4 regions of the Vibrio tubiashii ATCC 19109 genome follow, and region 1 is predicted to be linked to each of the others. Evidence: predicted binding sites of a transcription regulator. Region 1 holds the regulator's gene; each other region holds the start of a gene.
The links. Region 1 encodes CRP, which controls carbon source genes, mostly activating them, when cyclic AMP is high. Its sites were predicted from a motif close to TGTGANNNNNNTCACA; they were not measured.
Positions count from the first base shown of each region.

Region 2: the regulator CRP is predicted to act here: its motif matches at 3,308-3,323, upstream of rppH (RNA pyrophosphohydrolase).
Region 3: the regulator CRP is predicted to act here: its motif matches at 2,607-2,622, upstream of IX91_RS19260 (NupC/NupG family nucleoside CNT transporter).
Region 4: the regulator CRP is predicted to act here: its motif matches at 3,383-3,398, upstream of mlc (sugar metabolism global transcriptional regulator Mlc).

Region 1 is NZ_CP009354.1:230,419-237,714, forward strand. It holds gene astD (succinylglutamate-semialdehyde dehydrogenase) at 1-1,297, shown strand, start outside; gene IX91_RS01055 (DUF1338 domain-containing protein) at 1,481-2,272, shown strand; gene crp (cAMP-activated global transcriptional regulator CRP) at 2,480-3,112, opposite strand; gene IX91_RS01065 (phosphoribulokinase) at 3,355-4,224, opposite strand; gene IX91_RS01070 (YheU family protein) at 4,313-4,525, opposite strand; gene IX91_RS01075 (hydrolase) at 4,566-5,543, opposite strand; gene IX91_RS01080 (TIGR02444 family protein) at 5,565-6,044, opposite strand; gene IX91_RS01085 (ABC transporter ATP-binding protein) at 6,041-7,296, opposite strand, start outside.
Region 2 is NZ_CP009354.1:537,457-544,752, forward strand. It holds gene IX91_RS02570 (hypothetical protein) at 419-670, shown strand; gene IX91_RS02575 (NADP(H)-dependent aldo-keto reductase) at 719-1,753, opposite strand; gene IX91_RS02580 (DUF6482 family protein) at 1,882-2,193, shown strand; gene mutH (DNA mismatch repair endonuclease MutH) at 2,190-2,855, opposite strand; gene rppH (RNA pyrophosphohydrolase) at 3,476-3,994, shown strand; gene ptsP (phosphoenolpyruvate--protein phosphotransferase) at 3,997-6,243, shown strand; gene IX91_RS02600 (sulfite exporter TauE/SafE family protein) at 6,279-7,043, shown strand; gene lgt (prolipoprotein diacylglyceryl transferase) at 7,100-7,296, shown strand, end outside.
Region 3 is NZ_CP009355.1:908,731-916,026, forward strand. It holds gene pepT (peptidase T) at 1-1,076, opposite strand, end outside; gene IX91_RS19260 (NupC/NupG family nucleoside CNT transporter) at 1,271-2,479, opposite strand; gene IX91_RS19265 (hypothetical protein) at 3,015-3,461, shown strand; gene IX91_RS19270 (hypothetical protein) at 3,584-4,504, shown strand; gene IX91_RS19275 (carbonic anhydrase) at 4,538-5,263, opposite strand; gene IX91_RS19280 (Fic family protein) at 5,425-6,528, opposite strand; gene tdh (L-threonine 3-dehydrogenase) at 6,828-7,296, opposite strand, start outside.
Region 4 is NZ_CP009354.1:2,202,370-2,209,665, reverse strand. It holds gene IX91_RS09940 (outer membrane beta-barrel protein) at 1-268, opposite strand, end outside; gene cydH (cytochrome bd-I oxidase subunit CydH) at 402-494, shown strand; gene IX91_RS09930 (patatin-like phospholipase family protein) at 502-1,653, shown strand; gene pyk (pyruvate kinase) at 1,694-3,136, opposite strand; gene mlc (sugar metabolism global transcriptional regulator Mlc) at 3,474-4,691, shown strand; gene IX91_RS09915 (chemotaxis protein CheV) at 4,823-5,767, shown strand; gene IX91_RS09910 (error-prone DNA polymerase) at 6,052-7,296, opposite strand, start outside.

The sequences.
Region 1 (7,296 bases):
AAAACTAAGCTTTGCTGAGCGTGAAGCGATCGTTCTCGCTTTTGCTGAAAAGGTAAAAGAGAACAGCGAACAAATCGCAGAAATTATCGCTAAAGAAACCGGTAAGCCAATTTGGGAAACGCGTACTGAAGCTGCGGCAATGGCAGGTAAGATTGCAATTTCAATTCGAGCTTACCATGACCGCACCGGTGAAGCTCAACGTGAAGCAGCAGGGAACCAAATCGTCCTTCGTCATCGCCCATTAGGTGTCATGGCGGTGTTTGGCCCATATAACTTCCCTGGGCACCTACCAAACGGTCATATCGTTCCTGCGCTACTGGCAGGTAATACCGTGGTATTTAAGCCGTCAGAGCAAACACCGCTAACCGGTGAGTTTGCCATGAAACTGTGGGATCAAGTTGGTCTGCCGAAAGGGGTGATCAACCTAGTGCAAGGTGCTAAAGAAACCGGTATCGCACTGGCTGATTCTAAAGGCTTAGATGGCGTGCTATTCACAGGTAGCGCGAATACAGGTCATATCCTGCATAAGCAGTTTGCCGGCCAACCGGGTAAGATGCTCGCGCTAGAAATGGGTGGTAACAACCCAATGGTGATCTCTGAAAATTACGGAGAGTTGGACGCGACCGTCTACACCATCATTCAATCAGCGTTTATCAGCGCGGGTCAACGTTGTACTTGTGCTCGCCGTTTGTATGTTCCAGTTGGTGACAAAGGTGACTTACTGGTCAGCAAGCTAGTGGCAGCAACCAATAAGATTCGTGTCGATCAGCCATTTGCTGAGCCAGCACCATTTATGGGCCCTCAGATCTCTAAAGCGGCTGCTGATTTTATTCTTGCTGCTCAAGCAAATCTACAAAAGTTAGGTGGCGAGAGCTTAATTGAAGCTAAAGCCGGAGAAGCTGCATTTGTAACACCTGGCATTATTGATGTTACCGCGATTGCTGAGCTACCAGATGAAGAGTACTTCGGCCCACTACTACAAGTGGTGCGTTATCAAGGTCTAGAGAAAGCGGTTGAGTTAGCCAACGATACTCGCTTTGGTCTATCAGCAGGCTTAGTTTCTACTGACGATGGTGAGTGGGAATACTTTGTCGACCATATTCGTGCTGGCATCGTAAACCGCAATCGCCAGTTAACTGGTGCAAGTGGTGATGCGCCATTTGGTGGCCCGGGCGCGTCAGGTAACTTACGCCCAAGTGCTTACTACGCAGCAGATTACTGTGCTTACCCTATGGCTTCGATGGAAGGAGGAGAAACACTTCTTCCTGCAACGCTAAGCCCAGGTGTTGAACTATAAAAAACGATAAATTTTAGGGAATTCCCTTCTCGCCTCCCCGAGCCGGGAGGCTTTTGAAACGTCACAGGCTGAAGGCTATCTGATCAAACTTTCTGGACACATTTGGTTAGATGGCCTTTTTTATAATTAAACAGATAACAACTCATACTCCATTTACGTAAACCACCCCTACAAGGAGGCGTTATGACGCCAGATGTTTTATTCCAACAGTTATGGAATGACTATATTCAACGCTTATGTCCCTCTGCTGAACAAGTCCACCAACTTCTGCAAGAAGACGAAGCGCTGATCAATGACCACATTGCTCTGCGCACTTTCAATGTAGAACCTCTGGGCATTGCGACCCTTGCACAACCATTCTTAGACGTAGGCTACAAGCCATGCGGTGACTATGTGTTTGAAAGCAAAAAGCTTGTTGCCAAACATTATGAGCACCCGGACACAAAACAGCCAAAAGTGTTCATCAGTGAATTGAAGGTTGAAGAGTGTTCAGCCGAGCTACAAGCTATTGTCGCTAAGCTTGTCGAGCAATTGGACACCAGCAAGCTAAAAGGTCATGAGTTCTTGTATGGCGGTCGTTTGTGGGACATTAGCTTTGCTGACTTCCAGACGTTAGCTAAAGAAAGTGAGTACGCTTCTTGGCTGGCAGCGCATGGTTACGGCGCCAACCACTTTACTGTTAGCGTCAATCAGCTCAATGCATTTGAAGAAGTGAAAGGCGTCAATGACCACCTACGCGATTCCGGCTTTACCATCAATGAGTTTGGTGGCGAAGTGAAGGGGTCTCCTGATGTGCTGCTAGAGCAATCTTCAACGATGGCGGATAAAGTTGTGGTAACCTTCACCGAAGGTACAGAGATTATCCCTGGCGGTTTCTACGAGTTTGCTAAGCGCTACCCAATGAGCAACGGTGAACTTTATCCAGGATTTGTCGCAGCTTCTGCTGACAAGATCTTCGAGAGTACTAACGGCTAGGAAGAGCTGAGAACGGGCTGCGCCCTAGAGATGCGGGAACGCTGCGCTTCGAGAGAGTTTGATCTCGGATGTGGAAAGGTGTTCTAGAAGGACGAAGTCCGTTCCGTAGCACTGCGTTCCCGATTCTCGCATCCGATAATCCGATATAAACAAAAAGCCACCAATGTCTCCATTGGTGGCTTTTAAAATTTTAGCGGTTAATCGAAATTAACGAGTACCGTAAACCACGATAGTTTTACCGTGTGCAGAAATTAGGTTCTGCTCTTCTAGCATCTTTAAGATACGACCTACTGTCTCACGAGAACAGCCAACGATTTGACCGATTTCTTGACGAGTGATCTTAATCTGCATGCCATCTGGGTGAGTCATCGCATCTGGTTGCTTCGCTAGGTTTAGTAGCGTTTGAGCAATACGGCCAGTTACGTCTAGGAATGCTAGGTCACCTACTTTTTGGCTAGTCACTTGTAGGCGGCTTGCCATTTGCGCAGATAAGCGCATTAGGATGTCTGGGTTTACTTGGATAAGCTGACGGAATTTCTTAAATGAGATTTCCGCAACTTCACAAGGAGATTTAGCACGAACCCATGCTGTACGCTCTTGGTCTTCTTCGAATAGACCAAGTTCACCGATAAAGTCACCTTGGTTTAGGTAAGAAAGGATCATTTCCTTACCTTCTTCGTCTTTAATAAGAACCGCTACTGAACCTTTTACGATGTAGTACAAAGTTTCAGCTTTCTCGCCCGCGTGAATTAGCGTGCTTTTTGAAGGGTACTTATGAATATGACAATGTGAAAGAAACCACTCTAATGTTGGGTCGGTTTGAGGTTTACCTAGAACCATAATATCTCACTTCCTCTGCAGGGTACGCTTGCCGCTTTCCATATTTTAGCTAAGCCTTAATCAAGACCTACTAGGATAAGAGCACTTTACAAATGCTGCAAGCCAACTTGTGTTTCGGTAAGAAATAGTATCCTTTTTCGAAAACGATTTCTTGATTTTAATCGGGTACAACTGGGGTTTTAGTACGCAAAACTGTGCACATGATCACGGTATGAAAAGTAATCGTGTTCTAGCTGAGGGTATTAACCAATTTTGCCCGTTTCGATGAGCTGTTGAAGTATCGGTTTAACGATTAGCTCCATGGCAAAACTCATCTTACCGCCAGGGACAACAATCGTGTTATGACGCGACATAAATGCCCCATCAATCATTGCCAGTAGATATGGGTAATCTACGTTTTTAATGCCTCGTAATCGAATAACAACAAAACTCTCATCTAAACTCGGAATGCCTTTGGCGTTAAGCGGGTTAGATGTGTCGACGGTAGGGACACGCTGAAAGTTAATATGAGTACGAGAAAATTGGGGGGTAATGTAGTTCAGGTAGTCATCCATGGAGCGGACGATAGAGTCCATCACCGCTTCACGCGAGTGACCACGATCGCGGGTATCACGAACGAATTTCTGAATCCATTCAAGGTTCACGATAGGCACCATGCCAATCAGAAAATCAACATGCTGTGATACGTTAACCTCGCCATCGACAACACCGCCATGCAGACCTTCATAAAACAGGACGTCGGAGTTTTCTGGCAGATCTTGCCAAGGCGTAAAGGTGCCTGGCATTTGGTTGTATGGAACCGCTTCATCGAAAGTATGCAGGTAACGGCGGATTTGACCGACGCCTTCTTGACCGTACTTGCGGAAGAACTCTTCAAGTCCATTGAAGTCGTTCGCCTGAGGGCCAAAGTAACTGATATGGCGACCCTGCTCACGTGCCTTTCGGATTTCGACATCCATTTCAGGGCGCGTAAAGCGGTGGAAGCTATCGCCTTCAACCCAAGCGGGTTTGACGTCCATCATATTGAACATCTTGCGGAAAGCTTCAGAAGTCGTTGTGGTACCAGCTCCAGAGGAACCAGTGACCGCAATAATCGGGTGTTTTGCTGACATGACAAACCTTGTCGTAATCTAATCCTTTAAACGAAAACCACTATAGCACGCTTTAGTGGTCAGTCACTGTATGCGATGCGCTAAAGTACTAAAACTTTCGTTTGAGTTGAATATCGACGGTTTCGTGCAGTTCTGAGAAGACAACAACCGCTTCCCCTGATTCCAACTGGGTACGTATCTGGTCGATTTTGTTTTGCAGCGAGATCTCGACATCCCCGTAGTCAGTCCCTTCACGCAGGACAAATTCCCGAATGAGATTTTCTAGTGTTGCTGGCTCGATTTGTTGCCATGGAACGATCATAAATACCTCTTTATTTTATGATTTAGGCCAAGGTGATTGGCTACGCGGAGAGAGCCAAACTTTCATAGTATGCAGGTAGTGCCTCTTCGAGCCAAAACCTCGGTTTTAACGCACTGCCGGTAACAAAACCAACATGCCCACCTTGTTCAAACAGTCGGTAGTCAATGTTATCAGGCAAGACATATTTGGGAATCACAGCATCGGTCATGAACGGATCGTCTTTCGCATGTATGATCTGTGTGGGTAGAGTGATTTCTTTTAGGCGATGGATGCCCGAGCAGCGCTGATAATAGTCTTCTGCGTCCTTGAAACCATGCAGCGGGGCGGTGATTAGGTCGTCAAACTCGTACAGTTTAGTTACGCGTTTGATGTTTTGATAGCTCAAGCCAAGCTCTCCTTTCAGCAGTTGATGCTTTTGCAGTGCGCTTTTCTTCAGCGATGACAGGAGATAATTTTTATACAGCTTGGAAAAGCCTTGTTCGATGCGCTCAGAGCAGGCAGACAGGTCTAGTGGCGCAGACACTATGGTGGCGGCATCAATCAGAGGCTCTTGATTGTACTTGGCAAGGTAGTTGGCCAGCATATTGCCGCCAAGAGAAATTCCTACCGCGACTTTAGTTTGGTGTGGGAACAGCGAATCTAGATGTTCAAGGAAGAAACGGGCGTCTTCCACTTCACCTGAGTGATAGGCGCGAGCAAGTTTGTTGGGTTTACCGCTACAGCCACGAAAATGCATCATCACCGACAGCCAGCCTTGCTTTGCAAAAGCGTCCATTAAACCATTAGCATACGGGCTGTAGAAACATCCTTCCAAACCGTGGAACAAAACAAAAATCGGCTTGCTTTTGGCTGACTTGCCATTGATATCTTCACTCCAAGCGATATCGAGGAAGTCTCCATCCGGAGTATCTAAAGTTTGCCAGATTGGTTCAAACAGGGCTTTTTTGCGAATAAAGCGCGGAGCAAGCGTTTGTAGGTGTGGGTTGGCTAATCCTTTAGCGGCAACAAAATGAGTCATAACGGTTCCAAAGCTTAGGGCTTATAGATTGGCGATATCATCGATAGGTTCAGCAAAAGCCTCATACAGCTGTTCACCGCCTAATTGGCGGCAGTAACGTAAAGTAAGGGGCTCTGCGTGATTCACTGTAAGTTCAATACTGTTGATGCAATCGACCAGATCAGATTGCTGCTGCTTTTCTAATTGCAGCTCAAATTGCAGTGATTCACGATACAAGGTATCTGGGAGGTGGAGCTTGAGTTTTCGTCTTAGCTCGCGGTAACTGTGCAGTAAGGCTTCTGAGCGTCCAAGGCATTCTTCAACCTTGTGCCAGTCCTGTTCTTGAAAGCAAACCTGCTGCTCATCAAGCCATTTAAGCAGCAGGAGTAGGTTAACGTTACCTTTGAAATGATTTTGCAGATGGAGGCACGCCTCTTTTACTTCTCGCACACTGTAATACTGCAAGCTAAATTGCCACAACCGTTCCAGTGTTAAAGAAATAGCGACGTGCTTTGAACTCATTGGCTATTGAACTCCTGCTCCATATTCTCTAGCTCTTCTTGCAGAGCCATCCATTCCATTTCGACATCTTCTAGCTCACTTTTGCTATTGGCCTGAATAGCTAACACTTCGTTAAGTTTAGCTTTATTTTCGGCATCATAAAGTGAGTTATCTGATAATTGCGTTTCTGCTTCCGCAAGTTTAACGCCCAACTTATCCATTTTTTCTTCAAGTTTTGTCAGGTTTTTGCGAATTGGTGCCGTTTGCTTACGGAACTCGGCTTCACGACGTTTTTGATCTTTCTTTGCCGCCGCGCTATTCACAGAGCTCTTTTCAGGTTGCAGAGCTTGAGCCTCTCGGCGCTCGGCTTTTTGTTGTTCCGTCAGCCACTTGTAGTAGTCAGCTAGGTCGCCATCAAATGGTGCAACTTGGCGGTCATGCACAAGATACAGATCATCTGTGGTTGCACGTAACAAGTAGCGGTCGTGCGAAACAATCACCATGGCACCTTCAAAGGTTTGTAGGGCCATCGTGAGCGCTTGGCGCATATCCAAGTCAAGGTGGTTAGTTGGTTCATCGAGGAGCAGCAGATTAGGCTTTTGCCACACGATTAAAGCCAGTACTAGTCGCGCTTTCTCACCACCAGAAAACGGTGCGACTTTTTCTAGCGCCTTTTCGCCTTGGAAGCCAAAACTGCCTAGATAGTTACGCAGTTCAAGCTCGTTCTTATCTGGGGCGATTTGCATCATATGTTGCAGTGGTGTTTCTTCAGGGTGCAGCGTTTCCAACTGGTGCTGAGCAAAGTAGCCAATCTTGACGCCTTGTGAGTAGGTTAAGTCGCCGCCCTGAGGAATAAGTTCACGCGAGAGCAATTTGATGAGCGTTGATTTACCTGCACCATTGCGACCTAGCAGACCAATGCGACTACCAGGGACTAGGTTAAGGCGAATCTTTTCTAAAATCAGATTGTCACCATAGCCCGCCGACACTTCATCCATCATGATGATTGGGTTTGGCAAGGCCTCGGGATCGCGGAACTGGAAACTGAATGGGTTATCAAGCTGAGCAGGTAGCACTTTTTCCATACGCTCAAGAGCTTTGATGCGGCTTTGTGCTTGGCGAGCTTTTGAGGCTTTATAGCGGAAGCGGTCGATATAGCTTTGCATATGCGACATTTGCTTTTGCTGCTTTTCAAATTGAGCTTGCTGCAAGATAAGCTTTTGCGCGCGCTGATCTTCAAACGAAGAGTAGTTACCCGTGTACTCATTGAGTT
Region 2 (7,296 bases), 310 kb from region 1:
AATATTACTTAGCTGAATATCTTATAATCAAAAGCTCAACCCGGTTATTTTTAGGTTAAAAATTTGTTTTGAAAATTTATGCAGCAAGGTGGTTGAAATATCACCTAATATGAATAGAATTTAACCATGAGCTAAGGCTCAAACCCATCAAAATATTTGGATTAATACATTAGCTAGGAGGCGCACAATGAAACATTTCACTGTTCAATCATTTATCTGTGCGTCTGTCGATCAAACCATTCCCGCAATGGATGCTATTAAACGCAATACGTTTGTAGCCGATCGAAAACTAGATAAAACCATGTAATTAATCCGTATCCTTTTTTTAATTGGCTGCGGAAAAGCAGCGAATTAAAACACTCTTGATCTAATGATTCGTTGATCTTTTCCCAGCTTCAAACTCAACTGGAGAAAACTCATGAGTCATTCTGTATACCTAAAACTTGCCACTCTTTTGGTCAAAGCGGATCTACGTCGAGAAGAGCGTGATTGGAAACGTAAACTGCGTCGTAGTGCCTACGACTTACCTTGGAACAATGAGCATTTGCTACGTGATATCGGTCTTGAGCAAGATGGTCGTCCAATAGGATTTACTGAACCAGATAGCGTCAAAGCCGAACGTCGTATTCGTCATCTTCGTCGTGTACTCAGTGCGCGAATACCAACGTAATCTCAGGGGCAGGCGCTTCACCTGCCCCGCTATTTCTGTAACGATAGATTATGGACAAGGGTTGGAGTAAGTCGTACCAATCTCTTGAATCCCTTGAAGCAACTCATCTGTTAATACGACATCTAAACTATCAATATTAGATTTAAGCTGTTCCAAGTTTGTCGCGCCAATGATATTGGATGCGACAAACGGCCTTTGGTTAACAAATGCCAACGCCATTTGCGCCGGATCTAAACCGTGTTGTCTTGCGAGATCGACGTACGCTTGTGTCGCTTGTTCTCCTTGAGGAGTAAAGTAACGAACAAAGCGTTCAAATAGAGAGCATCGAGCCCCTTCAGGACGTGCTCCATTTAGATATTTACCGCTTAGGCAGCCAAACGCGAGTGGGGAATAAGCAAGTAGCTGAACGCCTTCATAATGGCTTATTTCAGACAAACCCACTTCAAAACTTCGATTGAGCAAGTTGTAAGGGTTTTGAATCGAGACAATTCTTGGTAGCTCGTGCTTTTCCGCTAAGCGAAGCAGAGTCATCACGCCCCAAGGTGTCTCATTAGAAACACCGATATAGCGGACTTTTCCTGCTTTAATTAGCTCAGCGAGCGCTTCGAGCGTTTCAACTAATGTCACCTCTTCCTGAGCGTCAGGGTAGGGGTAGTTCAGCTGACCGAAACAGTTGGTTTGCCTTTGTGGCCAGTGTAGTTGATAAAGATCGACATAATCGGTTTGTAACCGTTTCAGGCTATCATCAATCGCTAGATGGATGTTTTTCCGATCTAAACTCATGTTTTCGCGGATATAAGGGACGTTTCTTGGACCCGCAACCTTGGTGGCTAACACCACTTTTTCTCGCTTACCTGATTTAGCAAGCCAGCTTCCAATGTACTGCTCGGTTAATCCCTGAGTATTTGCTTTTGGTGGCACAGGGTACATCTCTGCGGTATCAATAAAATTCACACCGCGCTCAAGTGCGTAATCAAGCTGGCTAAAAGCTTCTTGCTCAGTATTTTGCTCACCAAACGTCATGGTGCCAAGACAGATCTTACTCACTTCCAAAGTGGAATGGGGTAACTTGTTGTATTGCATCGATCTTCCTTGTCGTTACGGGTATGTGATCCCACTATAGGGGATTTGAGTATGATTAGAAAAGAGCGAGGGGTAACAAATTCGCAAATTTTGCAAAGTTGGCTAATACTGGTTAATGGAGGTGAACTATGCAAAAAAGTCAGTTAGATAAGTGGATACATGGTCATCATAAAGACAGCTATCAACCACCAAAGGTGTTTGTGATTGGCTGTTCAGACTTATCCCAGTATCTATTAGCCGTTGAATATAAGCACAAAATAGAGCCAATAAAGATTGATGATGAGCCCGTGCACTTCGACTCGCTAGAGCTAGTCAAAGAGGAGTTACTGAGACTGGGTGTGGAACGAGCATACTTACGTTTACATAACGCTTATGATGAATGTGGTGCGAGTGACGGCCCTCTGTATCATGATGTGGAGCTATCGCTTACCACGCACTAAACATAATGGTTTTCAAGAATACGCGCTGTGAATTGAGTTCTTAAATAGAATCCTCTTGGCAGCGTTTTTATTGGTTTACCGCTTGCTCCATAGGCTTCGGTCAAAACTCGGCTATTCGCCGCTTTAGGTCGTAGCTGCAAAACCTCACCATGACGAGCGTTAATTTGCTCGACTCGACCTAGTACGATGAGTTCCATCAGCTCTTCCCAGTCAGCTTTAAGTTGTTGCTCTTCTTCGATGCTTGGCGACCAGATCAAAGGTGAACCGACGCAACGCTGCGCTAATGGGATCTCCCTTTCGCCTTCTACTGGAATCCACAACACTCGGGAAAGTTTATTGCGAACATGGCTTGTTTCCCAAGTGAGACCATGAACGCCAATCAGTGGTGCGACACAAACAAAGGTCGTTTCTAATGGTTTTCCTGAGTACCCAATTGGAATGGTTTTTAGCTCGATTCCCAGCTTCTCAAAGTCTTGAGTCGGTTTACTGCCTGCCGTTGCCCCTAAGTGCCATTCTAATAGCTGTCCAACCCAGCCTTTATCACGACGAAGATCCGGTGGAACTTCGATCTCGGCTTCCTCTGCTAGATCGGCAAAGCTAACACCTGCGATGCTTTTTGCTCGTTCAAGCAGTTCTTGTTCTGTGGTCGGTTCTGGCTTCATTGGTATTGCAACAGTGTGGAAAGTGGGCTCATTGTAACTCAGTGAAAGAAAATTACGACTGTAGAGAGAATGATCGTTATGAGTAAAAGATCATCAATTAAAAGGTTATCCACAGCCTAGTTGGAGAAACTTGCCAATTGGCGATGGTGTGTATGAATAAACAGGGGTTTTGGGGTGAAAAAATACTTGAAATTTTAGTCATATAGTTAGGTTTAACTTATGTGGTGTGGATAAAATCAACTATGGTTGATCTTTGACCGATCTGTGTTTGTTGATAGAAATGCTTCTATGATACAAACTATTTAAATTTATTTTTATCATAATTCATTGTTTTTATTGAATTTAATATGTCTTGATTTGATCTTCTTGCTGCCCCAAAGTATGAGTTGGTTAGCTATTGATCACTTTCACATTGATTCTTCACATAGTTATGCACAGAAAAGGTGAATAAATGTGGTCTATGTCTCACTGCAGTGTGAGTAACCTCGAATTTGATTAAAAGTTATCCATTGGAGGATGTGAAAGCAATATTTTCTGCCCTAGTCACACTAGTAAGTTTGCTCCTACTGGGGATATGTGGAAAAATCACTGTAATTAAAGATTTTATTTGAGGTTGGCCAGTGATAGATGGCGATGGTTACCGCTTAAATGTGGGAATTGTAATCTGTAACAGCCATGGTCAGGTCTTCTGGGCTAAACGATACGGACAACACTCTTGGCAGTTCCCTCAAGGTGGAATTGATGAAGGTGAAACCCCTGAACAGGCAATGTATAGGGAGTTGTATGAAGAGGTTGGTCTTACAAAGAAAGACGTAAAGATCGTTGCGACAAGTCGTCATTGGTTAAGATATAAGCTACCAAAGCGCCTTGTTCGTTGGGATTCAAAACCTGTTTGTATCGGTCAGAAACAGAAATGGTTTCTGCTGCGACTCGATTGTGATGAATCACGAATTGATATGTTGCGTGGCAGTTCCCCTGAGTTTGATGGTTGGCGTTGGGTAAGCTATTGGTATCCAGTCAGACAAGTGGTTTCTTTTAAGCGTGATGTTTATCGTCGCGCAATGAAAGAGTTTGCATCAATGGCGATGCCATTTAAACAGCGTAAAGTAAAAGGCAAACGTAAGCACCGAAGAGGATAGACATGCTTTCTCAACTAAGGGAAATAGTTGAACAAGTTTCTAAGGTAGAAGAAGTTCATCAGGCCTTAGACATCTTAGTTAAACAAACATGCAGTGCGATGAGTACTGAGTGTTGCACCGTCTATCTTGCTAACGAAGAAATGCAGCGTCTTGAGTTAATGGCGACTCAGGGCCTGCGTTTTAAAGGGGATAAAATTCATATCCGATTTAGCGAGGGCTTGGTTGGCCTTGTTAAACGCAGTGCTGAGCCGCTTAACCTAGCGGAAGCTTCCAAACACCCCAATTTTAAATACTTCTCCGAGCTGGGAGAGGAGGTTTATCAAAGCTTCCTCGGAACCCCAATTATTTACCGTAAACAAGTGCTTGGCGTACTCGTCGTTCAGCAGAAGACCCCGCGTCAGTTTGATGAGATGGAAGAGTCGTTTCTGGTCACTCTTGCCGCTCAGCTGGCCGTGATTATCGCCCATGCCCAGACTCAAGGTCATTGGCGATTAGAGAAAAAACAGCAAGCAATTCGTGGTGTTCCGGCCTCTTCTGGTGTGGCAATTGGCGAGTTTTGGTGGGATGACACCCAACCTGAACTGAGTAATGTTTATCCTGCTTCGACCCTTGATATTGATCGTGAGCAGGAGTGGCTGTTACTGGCGATAGAAGAAGCGTTGAATGACTTTCGACGCATGCGCAAAAAGCTCGATAGCGAGATAAACAAAGATGCTTTAGCGATATTCGATCTTTTTACCCACTTGCTTAACGATCCTATGCTGCGCAAAGACCTCAAAGCGCAAATCCAAAAGGGGGATCGTGCTGACTGGGCGCTGCGCCAAGTGGTCGAATCCTACTCCAACCGCTTTGCTCGTATGTCTGATGTTTACTTGCGAGAACGAGCGCAAGACATCCGCGAATTAGGCCAGCGCTTGCTGTTCTTTTTGCACAATACCGACCAAGAAAAGCAGTCCTTTGATAAGCCCGTTATCTTAGTAGTACGTGAACTCACCGCGACACTATTGGCATCGATCCCCAAAGAGAAACTGCTAGCGGTTATTTCCTTAGAAGGCGCAGCTAACTCGCATGCGGCGATTTTGTCGCGTGCATTAGGTATCCCCGCGGTCATGGGTGTCACGTTAAACCCTAAAATACTGAATGGTAAGAAAGGCGTTGTTGATGGCTATAGCGGTAAAATACTCGTTTCACCCAATCGACAATTGCTACGTGAGTATCGCGCCCTCGCTAATGAAGAGCGCGAGTTGGCTAATATGGTCAATCAGCGTATTGAAGAACCTGCATTTACTAGAGATGGTCAACGTATTGAAGTGATGTTGAATGCCGGGTTAAGTGCCGATACCAATATTGCCATCAACCAAGGTGTTGATGGGGTAGGCCTGTACCGAACTGAAATCTCATTTTTGCTTCAGCACCGATTCCCTTCAGAAGAAGAGCAGACTCAGCAGTATCAAGCCGTGCTAAGCAGCTACCCGAGTAAGCGCGTTGTTATGCGAACGCTAGATGTGGGTGGTGACAAAGCCTTGCCTTATCTCCCGATTGAAGAAGATAACCCATTCTTAGGATGGCGCGGTATTCGCTTTACTCTCGATCATCCCGACATCTTCTTAATGCAGATACGTGCGATGATGAAAGCGAGTTCGAAGCATCAGAATCTAAGTATTTTGCTGCCAATGGTATCTGGTGCCCAAGAGCTTGATGATGCAATTGAACTGATTACGCGCGCCTATGAAGAGGTGGCAGAGCTTGATGATCAGATCGCCATGCCTCAGATTGGTGTGATGATCGAAGTACCGTCGATGATCTACTTGCTGCCACTGATTGCCAGTAAAGTAGACTTTGTTTCTATCGGTACTAACGACTTAACTCAGTACTTGCTTGCAGTAGACCGAAACAATGCGCGAGTTGCCGATGTTTATGAATCAATGCACCCCTCGGTTATTATGGCTTTAAGTCATATTCACCGAACTTGTCAGCAATTAAACCTGCCTGTGTGTATCTGTGGTGAGCTCGCTGGTGACCCAATTGGTGCACTCTTAATGGTTGGCTTAGGTTACCGCAGTTTGAGTATGAACACGTCAAACGTGGCAAAAGTGAAGTACCTGCTGCGCCATACTGAAACGGAAGAATTACGTTCGCTCGCTGACAAAGCGTTGATGCAACCTTACGGCCATGACATTTATGCTATGATGCAATCATTTTTTGAAAGTAAAGGCTTTGCCGGCTTTATTCGAGCGGGCAAAAAATAAGGATTATTGTGTCTATAGAACTACTTGTTTCTTTTATGCTGCTTGGCGCTGTCGTTGGCGTCATGGCGGGATTACTCGGTATTGGTGGTGGATTAATCGTTGTACCAGCGCTGCTTTTTCTTTTACCTGCTGCAGGCATTGATGCCAGCATTAGTATGCAAATTGCGTTAGCAACATCGCTTGCGACCATTATTGCCACCTCAGGCTCATCGGCTCTCAACCATTTTAAACTCGGTAATGTCGACATGTTCGTCGTTAAGTGGCTGATGCCCGGTGTGGTGGTCGGTGGCTTCCTAGGCGCAAATGTTGCTGAGTGGATCCCTGCTCAATATCTTCCTAAAGTGTTTGGCATCATTGTGCTACTGTTGGCTATTCAAATGCTATTTTCTATCCGCGGTAAATCACAGAAAACCATGCCAGGTAGTGCCACTACTATGGTCTATGGTACTGGGATTGGCGTCGTTTCGAGCTTAGCTGGTATTGGTGGCGGCTCATTGTCTGTACCGTTTCTCAACAGCCATGGCATTGAAATGCGTAAAGCGGTAGGCTCGTCTTCGGTTTGTGGTTGTATGATTGCTATCTCGGGTATGGCGGGTTTTATCTTACATGGCTACAAAGTCGATGCGCTGCCTAATTACAGTATCGGCTATGTCTATCTGCCTGCTTTGGTTGCGATTGCATCGACCTCTATGTTGACGACGCGCATTGGGGCAAAGCTAGCGACATCCTTGCCTACACCAACTTTGAAAAAAATATTTGCAGTTTTTTTAATGTTTGTTGCTGGAACTATGTTGCTCTAGAGCACTCTCATCTATACAAATAAAATCGTCAGAACTTCAAAAAGAGTAATCCACCTATGTCTCAGGGATATCTAACTTTTCCAAATATCGATCCTGTACTTGTGTCCATTGGGCCGCTTTCTATCCGTTGGTATGGATTAATGTATCTAGTCGGATTTGCTTTTGCCCTATGGTTGGCGAATCGCCGAGCAGACAAAGCGGATAGCGGTTGGACGCGTGAGCAAGTCTCGGATCTTCTGTTCGCTGGATTTTT
Region 3 (7,296 bases), on a different replicon from region 1:
GCACCGTCTGTCCCGCCACGTATTGGTTTGATTTGTGGTTCAACGTCACAGGCAATCATGGCTTCTTTCGCTAATTCAATGACATGAGGGAATGGCTCTACTTGTTCTCTCATATTGAAATAGCTGTCAGTCAGTTTGAGTTCTACACGTCCATGTTCAAGCTTTTCATTGATCTCTGCCACTTTATCAATCATGAATTGCTTGCGCTTTTCTTGATCATCGCGATCAAAGTCTCGAATGATATAGCCAAGTTCACTTCTCGCAACGGACATCTCTGCCGATTTTAGATGGTAGAAACCCTCATAGCCTTCTGTAGATTCTGGCGTCTCTTCTGCAGGCATCATCAACTGAAATTGCGCGGCAATGTTCATAGAGTTAATCATTTTGTTTTTGGCCGTTCCCGGGTGAACATTGACGCCATAACAAATAACATCAGCGCTGGTGGCGTTAAAGTTTTCATATTCGAGTTCGCCAACCGGGCCACCATCAATGGTATACGCCCATTCTGCGCCAAATTTCTCTACATTAAACAGGTTCGCACCACGGCCAATTTCTTCATCAGGTGTGAATCCAATACAAATATCCCCGTGTGGAATATCAGGATTGCTAATTAGATCCGAAATGGCGGAGATGATCTCTGCGATCCCTGCTTTGTTGTCAGCACCCAGAAGTGTCGTGCCATCGGTTGTGATTAAATTGTGGCCATGCAGTTTATGAAGGTCTGGGTACTGTATCGGAGAAAGAACCTCATCCCCCTTACCTAACGCGATATCACCGCCTTGGTAGTCGTCAATGATCTGTGGTTTCACATTTTCACCAGACGCGTCAGGTGCCGTATCCATATGGGCGATAAAGCCGATAGCAGGGACAGGATAGTCAACATTGCTTGGTAGCTTTGCCATCAAATAACCATTGTGGTCTAATGAAACATCCGCTAAACCTAGTTCTTCAAGCTCTCTCTTTAAAAACTGAGCAAACGTCAGTTGCCCTTCACTGCTCGGGCAAGCTGTATTTGCTGGGTTTGATTGGGTGTTAAAAGCCACATAGCGCAAAAAGCGTTGAACTAATTCATTCATAGCAAGATCTCTTATAATTCTGACACTAAAAACGTTGAACTTAGAACATCCTACGCCTTCTAGTTTGGAAAATTTTGCTATAAATCAGGTTTTAAGCAATCAGTGCCATACATGATGTCATTTTAAGTTTGCGGATTTTGGGTATAAAAAAACCGAATAGTCTCCTATTCGGTTTGTAAGCGAAATGATGCGAATTAAAGCAAGATAAAGATCCCTGCTAAACATGCGCTCATCAGGTTAGCTAAAGTACCGGCCAGTACAGCCTTAATACCTAGATTAGCAACCTCAGCACGGCGCTCTGGGGCAATCACGCCAATAGAACCGAGCTGAATGGCGATAGAACCAATATTCGCGAAGCCACATAGTGCGAAAGTGACAATAACCTGAGTATGTTCAGACAGCATCGCTTTATGTTCAACGAAGTCAATAAAGGCAACAAATTCGTTCATTACAATCTTTTGGCCAATGTACGATCCTGCCATCAACACTTCATTTGAAGGAACGCCAATTAACCAAGCAAGCGGAGAAAACAGGTAACCGAATAGCGCTTGAAGAGTCACACCAGTAAAACCAGCCACTTCGCCTAAGCTCTCAAGGCCTGTGTTAACCATCGCTATCACACTAACAAACGCGATCAGCATAGTACCGACAGCGACAGCCACTTTCATACCGTTCATCGCACCGCTTGCAAGCGCATCAATCACATTGCTCTCTTGCGCTTTATCCATCTCAATATCGGATTGGTCGATAGGTGTTTCACGTTCAGGAACGATGATCTTTGCCATCATCAAACTACCTGGAGCGGCCATAAAGCTTGCAGCAATTAGGAATTTCAGCTCTACGCCTAAACCTGCGTATCCACCAAGTACACTACCGGCGACTGACGCCATGCCACCTGCCATTACTGCAAATAGTTCAGAACGAGTCATTCTAGAAAGGAATGGACGAACAAGAAGTGGAGACTCGCCTTGAGAAAGAAATATGTTGCCAGTCGCAACAAGAGATTCAGCTTTACTCGTCCCTAGGAACTTTTGGATACCACCACCGATAAACTCGATGACTTTCTGCATTATGCCTAGGTAATAAAGCGCAGAGATTAGGGCACTAAAGAAGATGATGATAGGAAGAACGCGAACCGCGAAGATAAAGCCAGTGTTGGCAAGGTCACCGAATAGGAAGCCAATACCTTCATCAGCAAAGCCAAGTAAGCTAGAAACACCACTACTTAGACTCGTCAGAGCGGCTTGTCCCCACGGGAAGTAAAGTACCAGAGCGGCGAAACCGACTTGAAGTAACAGCGCGCGTGACACTGTTTTCCAGTTAATTGATTTACGACTTTCAGACAGTAAAACCGCACATAACATTAATGCGATGACACCGATTAAGCCAAACAAAACATTCATTAAAGATTACCTCTACAAGCATTGAATAGGTAGCTGGTCCGGTCCGTGGGGTCATTCACCATCCTTGTGACGGCTTGTATTGGTAGAGCTGTTACTCTCAACCGGGCGGAAAGTATAGCGCCCAATGTGAGATATTCATCACATATTTTTACGCAAACGTTCAACCGTTCACTCAGTAACCAAACTTATGAGTGATCAGCGATTGATTCGCATATCGGGATTATTTTGTCAGCTGACTCATATGAACACTATTGCTATAAAACATTGAACTAAGATCACAATATAAGTCAATATACATTACAAATCTAATCATAAAGTTTGCGCTTCTAGGTAAAGCATCTAATTTTAAGTAAGAATTCTTAACGTACTTTTTGGTAACGACAATAAATTCTCTAACAACGTCAATGGCTACTAGCAAACACAACGAATATTGCCCCGCTGATCTAGCGGGGCTTTTTTGTATAGGGTTTTCGAGTAGTAATTATTGTTGAAAACGTTAGAATACCTCCCCATTTACTTTTGCCAGACTAATAGCATGCAACGCGATTACACTTATCACTGCTTATCTCAAATGCCACGAGAAGAGTTAGAAGAACTTAGCTTGAGAATGGTTCACCGTTTGGTACCCGAAGAATCTATGACTGAGCTTTTCACTTTTGATTTAGATGAGGCACAAGACGAAGACAAGCTTCAAGAAGCCCAGTTTGATGCGATGTTGCGCATGAGTGCAATCGCGCTTAGTGAGCTCCCTGCTCTATTTGAAGCGTCGGAAAGCAAAGAGCAAAACATCCAACGTATGCAACGTCTGTTATTGTGGCATTTTTACTCGGTTTCTTTTCATCTTGAACGAGCGATCCCACTTGAGACACACTGCAACCACGTAGAAATCATAGTCAAGCAGTCACCACAAAATGCTCTTGAATGGGTAACGACGCTGACCGATCTGCTACGCCAATACTCGCAGATAGCACAAGGTTCTTAACCAAATCGCCAACCATTTTACGGTTGGCGTTATAAAATTTTCACTTGAATTCGTTAAAACATTGACCATTTGAATGTGTTTTAGACATACTCAAACTCTAAGCCTCAAAATGTATTAATGAATTGCGCTACCTAGTTCTCATCTCTACCTTTTTATCTGCTGTAACGTACGCCGATGGCGAAATCGATTATTCCGATTGCCATAGTCAGCCAGATAGTGCCGAGATCCTCGACTCCGCTTTTAACTATGTGAATACTAAGCTTTGTGAACCGGCGATTTGGTTTGATAGTTTTTTCGTTGATGAGCGAGTAGACCAAGACGCACGTGCTGGCAGTACTGTTCGTTGGAGAAATGATTTCTCTTATGTAGAGGGTGAAGGCTACAAGTTTAAGACTCGATTCAAAGCGCGCTTTCACTTACCTAAGGTAACCAAACGACTTAAGGTGGTTTTCGAATCGGATGAAGAAGATGATTTATTCGACTTGTTCCCGCAATCGAGCGAAGATGCCGAAAATACGTTTGGTCTTAGATACGATTGGCTAAGTAAAGAACGCTATAGTTTCAACGTTAAGGTCAATGCAAGACCGGGTATCGAAGGACGTTTTAGATATACATACCCTATCAATGATGAATGGTTACTGCGCGTTACTCAGAAGTTGTATCAGAAAAAAAGCGTAACGGGTGAATCTACCGATATTGATTTAGATTATTCAATCAACCGCGATTTTTTGCTTCGCTGGAGCAACTACGCTCAGTGGGAAAGCGATATCAAAGGTTGGGAAGTGGGTACAGGGTTTACACTCTATCAGCATATATCCGACCATCAGGCTCTTAGCTATCAATTAAGTACCACCGGAACTAACCGACCTTTTCATTACATTACCAATACTCACGCCTCCGTGACTTATCGACAGAATGTATGGCGCACTTGGCTGTTTTACGAGTTGATCCCTGAGTACAACTGGAATCGTGAAGAAGATACGCAAAGAGAAGGCGAAGCAAAAATGACGTTTAGATTAGAAATCCTGTTCAATAATATTTAGCGCCAGAATAATTGCTGGCGCTATGAGTTTTTACTATTCGTTTTCTAGCACTACACGAGCGTTTTTAGCTTGAATAGGCCGATTGTTTTTCCCCATTACTTGTTTAAATAGTTTCGTTTGCTCCTGACTCAGTGTCTGTGCTTGTTTCAAAACGAACCAGCGCACGCCTTCCGAGCATGGCGGCGTTGTTAGCGACCCGTTAAAGCGATAGTAATGCTCGGTATCGGGGATCATATCCGCTACGTTAATAGTATGATTCAAAGAAACCGTTTCACCTGACTTTGGTAACGTCTCTAATAGAGTGGCGATTTCACTATTGTTAGTTGGAGACGTGTTATACATAACAGCCAGTACTGCTAGGTTGCCATTACTATCCGCGTTTACGAAATGAGCTTCGAGCGGGAAACTTTGGCTCTTGATTAGGTTTTCTGATGGTGTATGAAAGTGAAACTGAACGAGGTTAAACGCCTTGCCATCAACAGTGAAAGTATTATCTCCTTCGACCACGCCTTGTAGCGTATGTCCATTGTTGGTCAGTGCAGTGACCTTTCCTGAATAATCTAGATTTAACTCTGCGATGTTTGCCGTAACTTCATCTTTAACGTCGATTGGACTTTGGTTCTTTCCAGATTGGCACTCTGCACCAAACTCGCCCCAGTGCTGTGGTCCTGTTTCTCCTTCATAACTCCATTGTGCAGAATGAGCAGTAGTACCGACTAACGCTGTAGCTAAGCCAATTGATAATAGTGTTTTGTTCATTTTTATTCCTATAGGTCACTAACGTTGACGGTCATAATACGTTGGTGAGAAATGCCATGAACAGATAGAAAACTATGATTACCTACAATAGTTGGAAGCAGGTGCAAAGGAATTGAAATCTACATAAATATCAACAGATTGTTATGAGAGTTGACGCTATTTTAACTTTGCTTGGCAAGCATATATCGAGTGCTACGTCCGGCACCTGATTTTACTAAACATCCCTGCTCTACTAATGCAGTCAAATGTCGAGTCGCTGTTGGTTTACTGACTTTCGCTACTTTGTGATATTGAGAGGTATTAATACCATCAACAAAGTCACCATCAAGCATTCGATTAAGAACCTTTGCTTGCTCTGACGTCAATTGAGTCTGATCTACGTCTCGCCAGAAATTGGTTTTAAATACCGTTTGTTGGATCTCTTTTAAGACTTCATCGAAGGTTTCATTCAGGACGTCAAGAAACCATACTACCCAGTCGGTAATATCGACATCGCCCTTCTGCGTTTTTTCTAGAATTTGATAGTAGCTTTTTCGATTCGCCAATATACCTACTGACATCGCATAGAAACGAACTGATTGCTGATCCGCTTGAGCTAGAGCCAGATCGGTTAACAAACGCGTGATTCGCCCATTGCCATCATCGAGTGGGTGCAGAGTAACAAACCACAGATGTGTGATGGCCGCTCGAAGCAATGGATCCAAAGTCGTGTTTTGCTTTGAATGATTGAACCAAGCCACGAACTGGTCAAGCTCCGTATCAAGCCTCTCTCCCCCCGGTGCTTCAAAGTGAACAACTGGTCTATCGATTCGTCCAGACACTACCTGCATAGGTGCAGTCCCTCTGAGTCGACCCCCAACAACAGGGTTGAACAGCGTGTACCCTTCAGGGAAAAGCCTATCGTGCCAATGTAGGATTCTTTCTATGGTAAGAGGAGCATCAAGGTTATCGACAGCATCAAGCATAATCTCGGCAAGCCCATCTGTTTGCTCTGTCGTTGGGAAAGGTCGCTCTTCTGTCAAACCCAGTTTGTTCGCGAGCGAAGAACGAACTGAAAATGCATTCAGCTTTTCACCTTCTATCGCACTAGAATGGACTATGTTGGCTAACAAGGTATCAAGCATACTTTTGTTCTGATCTTGAGGCTGGCTAGTCATCCTACCCAGTAAGATACCTTGGTTTAGTCGTGTCTTCCTAAGCAATGGATCTACGACCGCTTCATCCCAACAAAAGTGAGGCCAATTTGTTTGCTCCCAGATCCACATAACAACACCTTGATTTGAAAATTGCTCTTATTCGACTCATATTATGATTTGATTAGTTAAACTATTCAACTCATTTTGTGATTCGATTAGGTTCCTTATTCGAATCACCCGCTAACCAGAAATAGTAAAATCTACAAGGCACAATTGCTGGATACAAAAAGACGCCTCGATTTAACTCGAGGCGTCATTCAGTTTCTGGGGCATTTCTAGGTGGAAATCAGGGCTATTTTTACTATTCACTGTCCGGATAAACGGTAACCAGTTAGCTAGCAACATGCCATAATCAGCCTAGTATTTCCCTACTCCCAATCTAGGATAACTTTTCCTGACTTACCGCTACGCATAGCATCAAAGCCTTGTTGGAAATCATCAATCTTAAAGTGGTGAGTGATAATTGGCGTTAGATCTAGGCCTGACTGGATTAATGAAGCCATCTTGTACCATGTCTCAAACATTTCGCGACCGTAGATACCTTTAATCACTAGACCTTTAAAGATTACTTGGTTCCAATCGATACCCATATCTGATGGTGGAATACCTAGTAGTGCGATACGGCCACCGTGATTCATTGTTTTAAGCATCGAGTTGAACGCAGAAGGTACGCCGGACATTTCAAGACCAACATCAAAGCCTTCTGTCATGCCAAGCTCTTCCATAACGTCTTCAAGCTTTTGCTCAGCAACGTTAACAGCGCGAGTCACACCCATCTTACGAGCTAGATCTAAGCGGTATTCGTTAACGTCAGTAATGACAACGTGACGAGCACCC
Region 4 (7,296 bases), 1.3 Mb from region 1:
AGTAATGGATGGTGCTACTCGCATTGGTGTTTTCTACGTCTGTGCTTTGCGTAGAGTAGAATAAGCCAAGTCGCCCAGTATCAAAGTCGGTTTCAACTGACAGTGCCAAACTCTCAGAACCTTTCAGGTCGAGCTCTTGTTGATTTTGGGTTTCAACGCTGCCGCCAGCTGTGTATCCAACCCAAGGAGTGAGATAAACCTCGGCAACTGCCGTAGTGCTAATGGCCGATAAAGCTAACGTTAAAGATATATGCTTCGATGCGTTCATTTTATATCCTTTATTTGATAACCATATGCTACTAATTGTGACGCTAACGCCATAATTCCGCACGGAAAATAGGTATTAATTGAAGATATCTCACAAGGATGTTATTACTTTGTTACACAATAAGGAGGTGTCTATGGAACACAATCTAAAATTTGCGCTAGTGATTACGGCTGTTATCTTCGCTGTTTTACTAGGTTTTGGCATTACAGCGATTACTACTGCGTAGCCTATCAATGAAGAATTGCGGTGTTATTACCAACGCTGCTGTACAACTTGATGCTCAACGACTAAAAAAGTACACCGGCGGTAAAAATGCATTGGTTGCTCAAGGGGGCGGCCAAAGAGGGATTTTTACGTCTGGTGTGCTTGATGCATTCCTTCTCTCTAATTTCGATCCGTTTCATTCTTTCTATGGTACTTCGGCAGGCGCGCTTAATTTGTGTGCGTTTCTCTGTCGCCAAAGAGGAATAGGGCAGTCCTTCATTCTCGACCTCACCACTGATCCAGAGTTTTTCCATCTGTTTCGTTATATACGACATAAAAAATACATGGGACTGGACTGGGCGCTCGATAAAATTTGCGATTATCCCTATCGACTTGATATTGATATGGGTAAGAAAGTGCTTGCTAATCGTCAGGCTTATGCTGCAGTTACAGATACTAATAGGCTATCTGACCATTACCTCCCTATGCTGCAAGATGACTGGAAAAAAGTACTGATCGCCACCTGTGCGATTCCCCGCCTGTACGATCAACCCGTTCAGTTTGACCACGGGGAGTATGTAGACGGTGGTGTTTCTGCTTCGATTCCAGTTCAGGAGGCATGGCGTAAAGAAGCCCGTTGTATTGTCGTGATTCGTACCGAGGGAGAGGATTTGGCGACGGATACGGTTGAGGTGAATCAAGAGCCTCCTGTCGAGTGGTTACGTGATTCATTCAATGTGATCCAAGATCACTGGCAAGAAAAGTTAACTCGGTGGAAGCAAGACTGGAGTTTGTTTTTTAGTGACCAAGTACAGAAATCTCGGCAGGAAAAAACCGAACAAACACACCTAGAAGCCCTAAATGGCGGGCGCTGGTTGTTTGGTGCTGATGATATTTATCGTCTGAGTCATTTGCTGGGAGATAAGTTTGATTCCGGTTTAGCAGACATGCTGATGGTGCATTATCAGACTTATTCATTGACTCAAGACTTTTTGCACTCACCGCCAGATGATTGCTTTATTGTTCAGATCAAACCGGACCAACCTCTGCGTTCTAGCTCCTTGATGAGTGAGAGAGAGGATTTACTCCACGATTATCAAATGGGGCTCGATGCTGGTTTTCGTTTTGTCGAAACTTTCTCTCAGTGTATTGCTAAATCCACTTTCTCCCTAAAATGCTAAAGGGAGCACAATGCTCCCTTTGTTGTCTTGAGGCTTTAACTTATGCGGCAAGAATTCGCATACAGTTAGTCGAGCCGACGACGTCCATCACGTCCCCTTGGGTGATGATCACTAGATCGCCGTCATCCAGAAGTCCTTTCTGTTTTAGGGTTGCAACAGCCGCTTCGGCAGTTTCTAGCCCAATATCTGACTTATCATCAAAGAACACAGGGAAAACACCTCTATAAAGCGCTGAGAGGTTCAGTGTGCTCTCATTGCGAGATAAGGCAAAGATAGGTAGTCCTGAACTCAAACGCGACATCATTAGCGCTGTACGGCCTGATTCAGTGAGAGTAACGATCCCTTTAACTCCACGCATGTGGTTAGCGGCAAACATGGTCGACATGGCTATGGTTTCTTCGCCTGTTTCAAACACGGAATCCATTCGGTAGCCCGAGCGGTTAACGGCCGACATCTTCTCTGCGCCCAAGCAGACTTCTGCCATAGAACGTACTGTTTCCAATGGGTATTTGCCTGCTGCGGTTTCGCCAGAAAGCATCACCGCATCGGTGCCGTCCAATACCGCGTTGGCTACATCCATAACCTCTGCACGGGTCGGCATTGGGTTTTCCATCATCGACTCCATCATCTGAGTTGCGGTAATGACAGTTCGATTGAGGGCGCGAGCGCGGCGAATCAGCTGTTTTTGCACCCCGATAAGTTCTGGGTCACCAATTTCTACCCCCAAGTCGCCACGCGCAACCATCACAGAGTCTGAGGCAAGAATAATGTCGTCAATATTCTCTTGGCTTTCTACGGTCTCTGCGCGTTCTACTTTTGCAACCAATCGCGTTTGCAGCCCGGCATCTGTAGCTAATCTGCGTGCGTATTTCATGTCTTCGCCATTGCGTGGGAAAGAGACGGCCAGATAATCGACTTTGATTTCAGCCGCGAGCTTAATATCATTCTTATCTTTTTCGGTCAGGGCTTCTGCGGACAAGCCGCCGCCTTTTTTATTGATTCCTTTGTTGTTCGACAAAGGCCCGCCAATAATCACCTTAGTTCTTACTTGCGACTCGTTAACGCCCATGACCTGAAGCTGAACGCGGCCATCATCGAGTAGTAATATATCGCCCGCAGAGACATCGTTAGGTAGTTCTTTATAGTCGAGCCCGACGGCATCTTTATCGCCTTGACCGGCTTCGAGTTTATTATCTAGGGTGAAAATATCGCCAATGCTAAGCTGAACTTTACCCTCTTTGAACGTAGATACGCGGATTTTCGGGCCTTGAAGATCGCCAAGAATGGCGACATGAGTGCCTAATTTTGCGGCGATGTTGCGAACTCTCGTAGCACGTTCTCTATGATCATCAGCGGTTCCGTGAGAGAAGTTCATTCTTACCACGTTGACGCCAGCTTCGAGAATTGCTTCAAGTACACCAGGTTTATCGGTAGAAGGTCCAAGAGTAGAGACAATTTTTGTTCTTCTTTGGATTGAGGTCATTCGGATCTCCTTGATTGATATTGCCGCCAGATAAAATTGGGAGCGGCTATGATTCGGTTTCCATTCCTAAATGCATTAGCATTAAGTATATACTGGCGTAGCATCTGTGCTGATAATTCAGATGACATTCTTATGTGCGCCTTTGAAAAGGTGATGGAAGACATATTTATTAATGCAAAAAAATAGGAATGGATTTGTGATAAATCCTTCGCTATTTGATTAGGTACACAAACAAACATGTTTATACGTGACACTTGTCACGGCAATCTATCAAAGCTCTTCACAATTACTTCGCAAAGTAAAAAAATTACCAGGTTGTTGATATTCGGAGCACTCCATGTACATGGCTCAACCTGGCCATATTGATCATATCAAGCAGGTCAATGCTGGCCGTGTATATAAACTCATTGATCAAAAAGGCCCAATTTCTCGTATCGATCTCTCGAAACAGAGTGAGCTTGCGCCTGCAAGTATCACCAAAATTACCCGAGAGCTGATTGAGGCACACCTTATTCATGAAACGACGGTTCAGGAAGCGACCAGCCGTGGCCGTCCTGCTGTCGGTCTGCAAGTGAATAACGAAGGTTGGCAGTTTTTGTCGATGCGTCTGGGGCGCGGATATCTGACGATTGCACTGCACGAACTTGGTGGTGATGTACTGATTGATACCAAGATTGATATCCATGAAGTCGACCAAGATGATGTATTAGCCCGCCTATTGCATGAAATCGATGAGTTTTTTCAAACCTACTCAGAGCAACTTGACCGCGTGACCAGTATTGCGATTACGCTGCCTGGCTTGGTTAACTCAGAAAGTGGGGTTGTATTGCAAATGCCTCACTACAATGTAGAGAATCTACCCCTTGGCCCTGAGATCTACAAAGCGACAGGTCTTCCGGTCTTTATTGCTAACGATACGCGCGCTTGGGCATTAGCAGAGCGCCTATTTGGGCATTCACAAGAAAACGAAAACTCGGTACTTATTTCCATCCACCATGGTTTAGGTGCAGGTATTATTCTTGATGGCCGCGTTCTGCAAGGTCGCCACGGCAATATTGGTGAACTCGGGCATATCCAAATCGATCCGAATGGTAAGCAGTGCCACTGTGGTAACCGAGGTTGTTTGGAAACCGTCGCCAGTTCGCAAGCGATTCGAAATGAGGTCGCTGAACGAATTGCTCAAGGAGAGGCGTCATCATTGGCTGAAATTGAAGAAATTTCGGTAGAAGATATTTGTGAAGCGGCGGCGAATGGCGATCCATTAGCGGTTAACGTAATTGAAAAGCTGGGTGGTTATCTTGGCTCGGCCATTGCGATTGTGATTAACCTGTTTAACCCTGAGAAGGTGTTGATCGGCGGTGCGATTAATCAGGCCAAAGAGGTGCTCTATCCAGCTATTCAGACTTGTATCGAAGAGCAGTGCTTACCCGTTTACCATCAAGACTTAGAGCTGGTGGAGTCGCGTTTCTACAAACAAGCCACTATGCCTGGTGCTGCTTTGATTAAGCAAGCCTTGTATGACGGCCTGCTATTGATGAAAGTAATTGAAGGATAGTGTTTTCTGAGCTGTCGCTCTCCTTTATCTTTCTAGTAAACCCATATAATCTTGAATGATATATGGGTTTATTTTTATCTTAGTCTTGCTATAGACTACTTTTGTTATATACACATTTGTTGGGAAGCAGTATGTCTGGAGTATTAAATACCGTCGATCAGCGAACTAACCTTGTCGGTGAAAACCGTTTAGAGTTGTTGCTGTTTAGTTTGAATAGCCGACAGGTCTTCGCCATCAACGTATTTAAAGTGCGTGAGGTCATTAAAGTTCCACCACTGACTAAAATGCCAGGCTCTCACCACCATATCACTGGTGTTGCCTCTTTACGTGGCGTTTCTGTTCCTGTGATTGATTTACGTGCTGCAATCGGTTTTCCGCCATCTCGCCTAGATAACCAAGAAGAGAACCTAATCATCACTGAGTACAATCGTACCGTTCAGGGTTTTCTTGTGGGTCAGGTTCGAAACATCATCAATACTGCGTGGACAGAGATCCAGCCGCCGCCGAAAACAGCAGGAAGAGCGAACTATCTCACTGCAATTACGCAAATTAAAGACGGCAAAGGCTCTGAAATTGTCGAAATTATTGATGTAGAGAAGGTACTCGCACAGATTATTGATTACGATATTTCAATTTCTGAAGGCGTTTTAGACAACAACTTAGTCAATGAGATGGTAGGACGTAATGTCCTTATTGTTGATGATTCTTCAACAGCCCGCTCTCAGGTGAAGGGCACGCTTTCTCAGTTGGGGCTTAACATCATTGAGTGTCGAGATGGGCTTGAAGCTTTGAATTTGCTTAAGTCTTGGAGTGATGAAGGGAAGAATGTGGTCGAAGAGTTGCTACTTATGATCACCGATGCCGAAATGCCAGAAATGGATGGTTATAAGTTGACGCATGAAGTGCGCTCAGACCCTAGAATGAAAGACCTCTATATCACTCTCAATACGTCACTGAGTGGCAGCTTTAATGAGGCTATGGTAGAGAAGGTAGGCTGTGATCGCTTTATCTCGAAATTCCAGCCAGACTTGCTTGTAGAGGTCGCTCAGGATCGATTAAGAGATATATTATCCTGATAATACTTGTTAACACTTATTGCTGATGCTTATTCATTGCATTGCTGTTATAGTAACCAAGTTATTTTGCAGTGCGAAATGACTAGAACGATTAAATACAACTGTTCATCAGAATCTTAAGGTTGTTTCTATTCATGATATGGTTTACGTCTAAGGTTGTTATGACCTTATGCATGTTACTGTACAGGGAATACAAGAAAAGAAGTATGGAAGCTGAAGACGAGTTGTAACTTGTCAGCGTTAATTCAAAAGGGAGCCTTCGCTCCCTTTTTGCTTTTATCGCTCTAGTGAAAGTCGCGAGATTTACTTCTGAGCCCTTGCAGTTTATCTGTCATATCAATCAGCCTTCCTGCAATCACATGATGAACCTCGCCTTCTTTTTCCAAAATCCCTTTGACTTGCAAGATCTTGGCTGTGAGATAAGCTTCCTTTTGCGCCCGAGCCGTTGCTTTCCACACCACGACGTTGATGTTGCCAGTATCATCTTCTAGCGTGAAAAATGTCACGCCAGCAGCCGTCCCCGGCGCTTGTTTTCCAGTCACAACGCCAGTCACAGTGACTAAAGATTGGTGATCTTTTTGCACCAAATCTTTCATTCGCGTAAATCGCCCCAACTCACCGGCGTCATCGAGCAAAGTGACAGGGTGTTTAGCGAGTGACAATCCAGTGGCAGCATAATCTTCAAGTAATGTTTGGCTCTCTGAGGGAGTGGCAATAACTTGGCTTTCAGGCTCTTCGATGTCTTGAAACAGAGGTAAGTCCGAAAGCGAATCCATCATTGCCCAGCGGGTCTGATAACGATTGTGGCTAAGTGAATGCATGGCATTGGCTGAGGCGAGCAATTCGACATCTCGCTTGGATAAACCGATATGTTTGATTTGCCCTGCATGGGTAAATTGGCCTTTGTCTCTGGCGTGTAATAGTTGTTGTGCGCTCTGCTGACTGAGTCCTTTCACTTGTCTTAAACCCAATCGGATCGCCAATTTACCTTGCTGATGGACAACTTGGTGGTCGTACATGGAAGCATTAACGCAAACAGGTAACACGATGACCTTATGTCGCCGCGCATCCTGTACAAGCTGTGAGGCGCTATAAAAACCCATCGGTAGGCTATTGAGCAGTGAAGTATAAAAGGCTTCAGGGTAATAGTGTTTGAGCCAGGCGGAGCAATACGCGAGCACGGCAAAGGAAGCGGAATGACTTTCTGGAAAGCCATATTCACCAAAGCCTAAGATTTGGTCAAAGATGCGTTCAGCAAACTCCAGTTGATAGCCACGGCTGAGCATACCTTCTACCAGCTTGGTTTTAAATTTGACTAGGTCGCCACTCTTTTTCCAAGCTGCCATCGCTCGGCGCAGTTGATCCGCTTCACCGCCACTAAAACCGGCAGCAACCATGGCTATCTTGATCACTTGTTCTTGGAAAATAGGTACGCCAAGGGTGCGCTCTAGCACGGCACGAACCTCTTCGGAAGGGTAATCGACCGCTTCTTCTCCATTTCTCCGCTTCAGAAATGGGTGCACCATGTC